Regions from separate parts of the Halanaerobaculum tunisiense genome, predicted to be linked through region 1. Evidence: a T-box and tRNA genes for the amino acid it is inferred to sense, from the RefSeq annotation. Region 1 holds a T-box; the other holds one or more tRNA genes.
The links. A T-box is a leader RNA that pairs with one kind of tRNA and senses whether it is charged. The one in region 1 lies ahead of thrS (threonine--tRNA ligase), so its partner is inferred to be a tRNA-Thr.

Region 1 (4,378 bases):
GTTAATGAATATTTACAATTAAATTCAGAAAAATAAAAGCCTAGTATGCTCTTTAAGTTGGCCCTTGGAACATATCCCAGGTAAAGGCAGCATATAATATTATAGATCGTGGTTTAAGGGGAGGGGCCAAGGATGGTTGAAGTAAAGATTGGCACAAGCAAGTACACTGCTTTATTAAGAGATAGATTATATTTTGAGCTGGATTTTCTCCAACAGGATGGATATGATATTACTATCGAAGAAAAAGAGCAAGCAGAGACAGTAGTATTTGCTTGTAGGTGTGATAGTGATAATAGTCATGAACTTAATATATTTAAAGAATATATTGCTAATGTACTATCAGATTTAGTTATTAACCACTTAGAAGAGGATTTATTAATTAAAATTTTACGAAATAACTACCAATCCTTTTCTAAGCTAGCAGAAGAGAGAATCCTAGAGATTGCTACTGACAGGCTTAATTTTTTAGTTAGTCAGGATAAAGAGGAGATTATATCTAAGATTCAACGCAAGAATAGGGTTTTATTGGAGATTATGGATTACTTGGCTATTAAGGAGCAGATTATTATTGAAGGTTTTGTCCGGTTTAGGCTCCAGAACTACTTAGCAGAATTAGAATTAGCTATTGATGGAGCAGTGGATGATTATCTAGTAGAAAAGGATTATAAAGAAGTTGTTCATTTATTAAAAACATTTATTGATCAGCAAAGTCCTCAGAATGAACTAGTAAATGTAGTTAAGACTGAAGATGATCGATTCCAATTGTTAAATCACAAGGGAGTTGTACTAGAGAATACCTTTTTGGATGACTATACTTTGCAAATGGTAGAAGAAGATTTAGATTACCAAGATTTATTGATTAGTGCCTTGATTACTATTGCTCCTGTAGAAATCATTTTACATTTTAAAGAACCGTTAGCTGTAGTCAAAACTTTAGAGAATGTATTTGGGGATCGAATCTCCTTTTGTTTGGGCTGTCAGTACTGTGAAGTGACTGATTTAACTGAACTAGATAGTGAAAATTAATTTGACATTAGTCGACTTGATAAGTATAATAATGATAAGCTAATATTGATTAACAACACTGATGAGGCCGAGTAAGTTAATTGCTTTCTACTAGAGAATGGGGATTATAAGCTGGAAATCTCCTAGAAATGATTAGCGGAAAACCACCTCTGAGTTGGCCCTTGAACAAGTTACTTAGTAAGGGAGGCCCGGTTAAGCCGTTATCTTAACTATGAGTGGAATCTATGTTAGGTTTAATATAGATTTAAGTAGAGTGGAATCGCGAACCCTTCGTCTCTAGAATTAGAGATGGAGGGTCTTTTTAATTTACAGTTTATAATTTATAGTGTACAGTGATGATAGTATCGAGTACTATTGATATATTGTGTCACCATAGGTGACACAGTCGTGAGCTGTGTGTCGTGTGCTATCAGCCAGTTCAAAACATTTATATTCTAAATCTAAACCCTTATAATTACTATATTCTAGGGGTTTAAACTAGATTTATGATTTTCAATTGAAGAATTTGACTTCCTACGAGTCCTTTGGACTCTCCGTGAAGATCTGCTCACGACAGATAGCAGACAGCTGATAGCTGTGGCACGAAAGTGCCACATTATATCAATTAAGCGTCATTCTAAATTCGATTATCTATTTTAATGTAATTAGTAACTAACTGTTAATAAATAATAAAAGGAGGAATTTATAATGAGTCAAGTGGAAATCACTTTACCAGATGGATCCAGTCGTGATTATGAAGCTGGAACTACTATTAAAGAGGTTGCTTTTGATATTGGCCCTCGCTTAGGTAAAGCTGCTGTAGCGGGCAAGGTTGATGGACAAGCAGTTGATATTAGTTATCAACTAGAGGAAGACGTAGAGTTAGCAATTATAACTATTGATTCAGAAGAGGGACTAGAGGTTTATCGCCATACAGTAGCTCATATAATGGCTCAGGCGATTAAGAGATTATATGATGATGTCCAGTTAGCAATCGGGCCAACAATTGAAGATGGATTTTATTATGATTTTGACTTGGATTATAGGTTATCCGAGGATGACTTTGCGGAAATTGAAGCTGAGATGAAAGAAATAATTGCTGAAGATTATACTATTCAACGAGAAGAAGTTGCTCAAGAAGAAGCTCTTGCGCAGATGAAAGAAGCAGACGAAGAATATAAAGTAGAATTAATTGAGGAATTAGATGAGGACACAGTAAGCTTTTATCACCAAGGAGACTTTATTGATTTATGTAGTGGACCACATCTACCTAGCACAGGGAAAGTAAAAGCTAATGCCTTTAAATTATTAAATGTAGCTGGTGCCTATTGGCGTGGTGATGAGGATAATAAGATGTTACAACGAATCTATGCTACTGCCTTTAATAAGCAAGCTGATCTAGAAGATCACCTCGAGAAGTTAGAAGAAGCTAAGAAACGAGATCATAGAAAGATAGGTCAGGAGTTAGATTTATTTAGTTTGCAGGACGAAGGACCAGGTTTTCCTTTCTTCCATCCTAAAGGAATGGTAGTTAGAAATCAGTTGATTGACTTCTGGAAAGAAGAGCATCAAAAAGCTGGTTACGAAGAGATTAAGACTCCAATTATCTTAAATGAAGAATTATGGAAGCAGTCTGGTCACTGGGATCATTACAGTGAAGACATGTACTTTACTGAGATAGATGAGGAAAATTATGCTGTTAAGCCAATGAATTGTCCAGGATCAGTATTAGTCTATAAAGATAAGATGCATAGTTATCGGGATCTACCAGTTAGAATGGGTGAGTTAGGACTAGTTCATCGCCATGAATTATCAGGTACACTCCATGGTTTAATGCGGGTTAGAAACTTTACCCAAGATGATGCTCATATCTATTGTCTACCAGAGCAGATTAAAGAGGAGCTAAATGGGGTTATTCAGTTAGTGGATAAAATTTATAGTGCCTTTGGTTTTGAGTATAGTGTAGAGTTAAGTACTAGACCAGATAAAGCTATGGGGTCTGATGAATTATGGGAGCGGGCAACTAATGCTTTAGAAGAGGCAATTGTTGATAATGGTTTAGATTATGTAGTTAATGAAGGAGATGGAGCTTTTTATGGCCCTAAGATTGACTTTCATCTTGAAGATTGTCTAGGGCGGACTTGGCAGTGTGGAACAGTCCAGCTTGACTTCCAGATGCCCGAACGATTTGACTTAACTTATGTAGGTGAAGATGGCGACGAACATCGGCCAGTAATGATCCACCGAGCTATTTATGGTAGTTTAGAGAGATTTATGGGTATTTTAATTGAGCATTATGCTGGAGCATTCCCGACTTGGTTGGCCCCGGTACAAGCAGAAATAATTCCTATTAGTGATGATCAATTGGATTATGCTTATGATATTAAAGAGGAATTAGAAGAAGAAGGAGTTAGGGTTGAAGTCGATGCTAGACAAGAAAAGGTAGGTTATAAGATTAGAGAAGCACAGGTCCAGCAGATTCCTTATATGTTAATTGTAGGAGATGATGAAGTAGAGGATAATACTGTATCAGTTCGTGATCGGCGCGAAGGAGATTTAGGCGCTGTTGCAGTAGAGGAATTTAAAACAGATGTTGTAGAGGAAATTGAGGATAAAGAGTAATTAGCTGTGAGTCGTGAGTTGTGTGTCGTGAGCTATGAGCGAATTCAAAACCTCTAAATTCAAAATCTAATCTCTATTTTAGCGTAAGAGGAAAAAGTTGTTTTATGTTTTTGAATTTGCTCACGGCTCACAGCTCATAGCTAAAGACTTTTTTCTTGACGATTGTAAAGGTATGTGTTATACTAGGAAAGGACAATAAAGTAGAAGTCATCCGCTTCTCACCTTAAGCTAAGACTTGAGGTTAATAGAATTGGCATATATTCCTAGGGGGATGTATGTTTAATTTTGCTAACTAGCGGGTGACCTTTAATTAGGTCATCTTTTCTTTTTTTTAGGAGGTGTATGTAAAATTAGTGCTGAAGATTTAAGAGTTAACGATCAGATTAGAGCACGAGAAGTAAGAGTTGTTGATAATGATGGGGAACAAATTGGAATTATGTCTTTAAAGAAAGGATTGAGTTTGGCTGAAGATAGAGACCTTGATTTAGTCGAGGTTGCTCCGGAAGCTAAACCATCTGTTTGTAAGATTATGGATTATGGGAAGTATAAGTATGAGCAAGCTAAGAAAGCTAAGCGTGCTAAAAAGAATCAGAATGTAATGAAGACAAAAGAAGTTCAGTTGAGTGCGAATATTGAAGACCATGACTTTAAAGTGAAAGCTAAAATGGCCAGAAGATTTTTAAATGATAAAAATAAGGTGAAGGTTAGTCTCCGCTTTAGAGGTCGGGAGATAGTTCATAAAGATCTTGGT
Region 2 (4,378 bases), on a different contig from region 1:
TCTATCAGCATAAACTGTAATCTCTACTGGAATAACATTTCCAGCTTGATCAGCAGTCTTAGCATTAAAAGCTTTACAAAACTCCATAATATTAATTCCATGTTGACCTAGCGCTGGACCAACTGGCGGAGCTGGACTAGCTTCACCGGCAGGAATTTGTAAACTAATCTCTCCAACTACTTTCTTAGCCATAATTGACACCTCCTTTTTCCTAATTTAACTTTATACTTGTTCTACTTCAGTAAAGTCTAGTTCTACTGGAGTATCGCGACCAAACATAGAAACTAGCACCTTTACTTCTTCTGTCTTATAATCTATTTCTTTAATCTCCCCCACATGGTCTTCTAAGACACCATTTAAAACTTGGACTTTTTGCCCTATCTCTAAATCAGTATTGGCTTTGGCTATATCTTCTTCGCCCATATCCTGCTTGATTCTTCTGATTTCTTCCTCAGAAACAGGAACAGGATCTTTACCAGCACTAGCAAAACCAATAACTCCTGGTGTATTATTAACAAGATACCATGCCTCATCTTCCATAATCATATTAATTAATACATAGCCAGGAAAGATTTCATCCTTTTTTACATTTTCTTCGCCATCTTTAACTTCCACTTTATCTTCAGTAGGGACTAAAATTTCAAAGATTTCATCCTGCATCCCAAGGCTTTTAACTCGCTGTTTTAAGTTAGTTTTTAATCGTGTCTCGTTACCTGAATAGGTATAAATAGCATACCAATTGCGCTCACTCATAAAACCGGACTCCTAAGCTAGGAGCCACACCTCCTCTAATTAAGTATAAGTGGCCGAATAAGTTGTGAGAATAACAAATCAACTCCACCAATAAAGAAACCAAGGACTATAACCACAAAAACTACTACTCCTGTATAAGATACTACCTCGGATTGCTTCGGCCAGTTTACCTTTGTTAACTCTATTTTAACTTCTCGAAAGAACTTTTTTACCTGTTCTAAAGAACTTTTATCATTGGCCATTTACCACACATCCCCACTAATATTTGTTGGAATTAAAATCCTAATTAACCACTTACCTTATCTAGTCTCTTTATGAAGTGTGTGCTCTTTACAGAACTTACAATATTTCTTTAACTCTAATCTCTGTCGTTGATTACTTGAATTTTTAGTAGTACTATAATTACGTCTTTTACACTCTGTACAAGCTAAAGTAATTATTTCCCTCATAACTGCCACCTCCTCAGAGTGCACACCAACTAGTAACCCTTACACCGGATATACTTTATCATATTATAACCAAAAAATCAATGATTAATTCTAGTTGAAGGCAAATTAAGTAGTACAGAATAGAAAAGCAGGTATCTTACATACCCGCTTTCCTGGAGTAAATTTCTAATTTTTACTCAACGATTTCAGTAACCACACCAGCGCCTACAGTCTTGCCACCTTCCCGAATTGCAAATCTTAATCCTTCTTCCATTGCAATCGGTGAAATTAATTCTGCATCCATCTCAATGTTATCTCCTGGCATTACCATATCTACATCTTCTGGTAGGTTAATTGTTCCTGTTACGTCTGTTGTTCGGAAATAAAACTGAGGCTTATAGCCATCAAAGAATGGTGTGTGTCGGCCACCTTCATCTTTGCTAAGAACATAAACTTCTGCCTTGAACTTAGTATGTGGCGTAATTGAACCTGGTTCAGCTAGTACTTGACCTCGTTCAATATCTTCTTTATCAATACCTCTTAGTAGTGCTCCTACATTATCTCCTGCTTGAGAACTCTCCATTTGCTTTCTAAACATCTCAAGTCCTGTAATTACTGTCTCTTCTGTTTCTTTAATTCCTACAATCTCCGCTTCATCTCCTACTTCTATTGTTCCTCGCTCCACACGACCTGTCGCTACTGTTCCTCGACCAGTAATTGTAAAGATATCTTCAATTGGTAGTAGGAATTCTTTCTCTGTATCTCTCTCTGGAGTAGGAATATTCTCGTCTACTGCATCCATTAAATCTTTAATATCTTCTGCCCATTCTCCTGTTGGCTCTTCAATTGCTTTTAGGGCTGATCCAGTAACGATTGTAGCATCATCTCCATCAAATTCATACTCATTAAGTAACTCTCTTACTTCCATCTCTACTAATTCAATTAACTCTTCGTCTTCTACCATATCTGCTTTGTTTAAGAAGACTACAATTTCTGGCACTCCTACCTGACGAGCTAATAGTAAGTGCTCTCTTGTTTGCGGCATTGGCCCATCTGCTGCTGATACAATTAAAATTGCACCATCCATCTGAGCTGCACCTGTAATCATATTCTTTACATAGTCTGCGTGACCTGGGCAGTCTACGTGAGCATAGTGTCTATTAGCTGTCTCATACTCTACGTGAGACGTAGCAATTGTAATTCCTCGTTCCTGCTCTTCTGGTGCGTTATCAATCTCACCAAATTCCACTGATCCTTCGTCTCCTGCTGACAATACTTTCGTAATTGCAGCTGTTGTTGTTGTCTTTCCGTGGTCTACGTGTCCAATTGTACCAATGTTAATATGTGGTTTGTTTCGCTCAAACTTTTCTTTTCCCATTTCTATCTTCCCTCCTATACCTCTTCAAAAGTTTATTAGTAACTAAATATAACTTAAAGGTGATCTGAGATCACCAGTTTTAGTATGTAAACAAGAAATCTAATTTTAATTGGAGCCCACAACCGGAGTTGAACCGGTGACCTCATCCTTACCATGGATGCGCTCTACCACCTGAGCTATGTGGGCAAAAACAAAGAAAAATTCTCTTTAGACAACAAATATAATATCAATGTCAGTTACAACACCATCGACATTATATATCTTTTGCCTAAAGAGGTCAAGAAGCAAATTGAATTATTTACTTAAATAATTTGTTATATAATCTATTTAACTCCAATTTCATCCTATTTTCTCTAGTTCCCATTAAAAGTTATGTTCTTCTAATAAATCACTAACTTTACTTTTAATCCGTTGTAAAGCATTATCCACTGATTTAACGCGCCGGTCTAAATTATTAGCTATTTCCTGATAACTTTTATCCTCTAAATATTCCTCTAAGACTTCCAATTCCAAATCACTTAATATTTCCTGAATCTTTTCTTCTAAAAAATCATAAGACTGATTAGTAATAAAAGTCTGTTCCGGATTATAAAGTTCACTACTTTCTAAGATATCCAATAAAGTTCGATCAGATTCTTGATTAAAAACAGGTTTATTTAAAGATGAATAGGAATTTAAAGGTTGATGTTTCTGTCGAGTAGCAGTCTTAATAGCCGTGATAATCTGCCGAGTAATACATAATTCAGCAAAAGAGCGAAAAGAAGCTTGTCTCTGGACCTCATAATCTTTAATTGCTTTATATAAACCAATTAATCCTTCTTGAATAATATCATCCCGACCTGCTCCTACTAAAAAATAAGAATTAGACTTAGCTTTAACAAAATTCTGATACTTCTTGAGTAAATATTCTATAGCTACTTTATTTCCTTGCTGAGCTTGCTGTACTACTTGATCATCAGTCAGGCCATGATAGTCACTATATTTTTTACTGGATAAAATCGGTTGCGGCATAATTTCCTCCACCTTTTATTGCTATATTAAAGACTGAACAACATCATTATAACTTATATAATTTAGCATAGTCAAGCAAGGATAGTTTGTAACTTTTTCCTCTATTTATTAGTCTTGATTATACTTAATAATTTTAGGTTCAGGAGAATAAATATTCTCAGAAATTATCTCCTCTTTAATTATATCTTCTTGGTTAAATACTAATCTTTTGACTATAACTTTAGTCCCAGCTCTTCCGAACTGAACTACCTTGCGAGCCCCCCGACTGTAGGCTAGAATCTATTTTTTCAATTGTATCAGATTCTAAAGTTTAAGGTATATAATCTACTGATTAAGAATGAGGCCTTCTCTCCAACAATTTCTTCAGTCCCTAACTTTATATTTAAGTAGTATAAGTAGCAATTATATCCTTTACATTATATTTTCTGATCTTGGCCCAATTTGAAAAACCAGATACAGTAGTCTGAGGTACCAGCAAAGCTATAACAATTAGTAGCAACAGACTAACTATAGTTTCCTGCTTTATCTTTAACCTTTAATCCGCTGTCGTAGTGCATCATAAACTAATACTCCAGTTGCTACTGAAGCATTTAAAGATTCTAACTCTCCTTGCATAGGCATCTTAACTAAAAAGTCACACTTTTCTTTGACTAATCTTCTCATCCCAGATCCTTCACTACCAATCACCAAACCTAATGCTCCTGTTAAATCACTCTCAAAGTAATTACTACCAGACATATCTGCCCCAGCAATCCAAAAACCTAGCTCCTTTAGTTGTTCTATACTCCGGGCCAAGTTAGTTACCTTA

Region 2: it encodes a tRNA-Thr, which carries the amino acid that the T-box ahead of thrS (threonine--tRNA ligase) is inferred to sense. The anticodon was not compared.

Annotation. Positions count from the first base shown of each region.
Region 1 covers NZ_BAAHYI010000006.1:141,708-146,085, forward strand. Annotated here, with positions in the region: gene grxC (glutaredoxin 3) at 1-36, shown strand, start outside; gene ytxC (sporulation protein YtxC) at 133-1,026, shown strand; T-box leader at 1,076-1,307, shown strand; gene thrS (threonine--tRNA ligase) at 1,714-3,627, shown strand; gene infC (translation initiation factor IF-3) at 3,977-4,378, shown strand, end outside.
Region 2 covers NZ_BAAHYI010000018.1:17,670-22,047, reverse strand. Annotated here, with positions in the region: gene rplK (50S ribosomal protein L11) at 1-192, opposite strand, end outside; gene nusG (transcription termination/antitermination protein NusG) at 223-753, opposite strand; gene secE (preprotein translocase subunit SecE) at 789-995, opposite strand; gene rpmG (50S ribosomal protein L33) at 1,053-1,202, opposite strand; gene tuf (elongation factor Tu) at 1,375-2,559, opposite strand; tRNA gene ACYQ3D_RS12290 (tRNA-Thr) at 2,670-2,745, opposite strand; gene sigH (RNA polymerase sporulation sigma factor SigH) at 2,923-3,570, opposite strand; gene ACYQ3D_RS12280 (G5 domain-containing protein) at 3,679-3,849, opposite strand; gene rlmB (23S rRNA (guanosine(2251)-2'-O)-methyltransferase RlmB) at 4,099-4,378, opposite strand, start outside.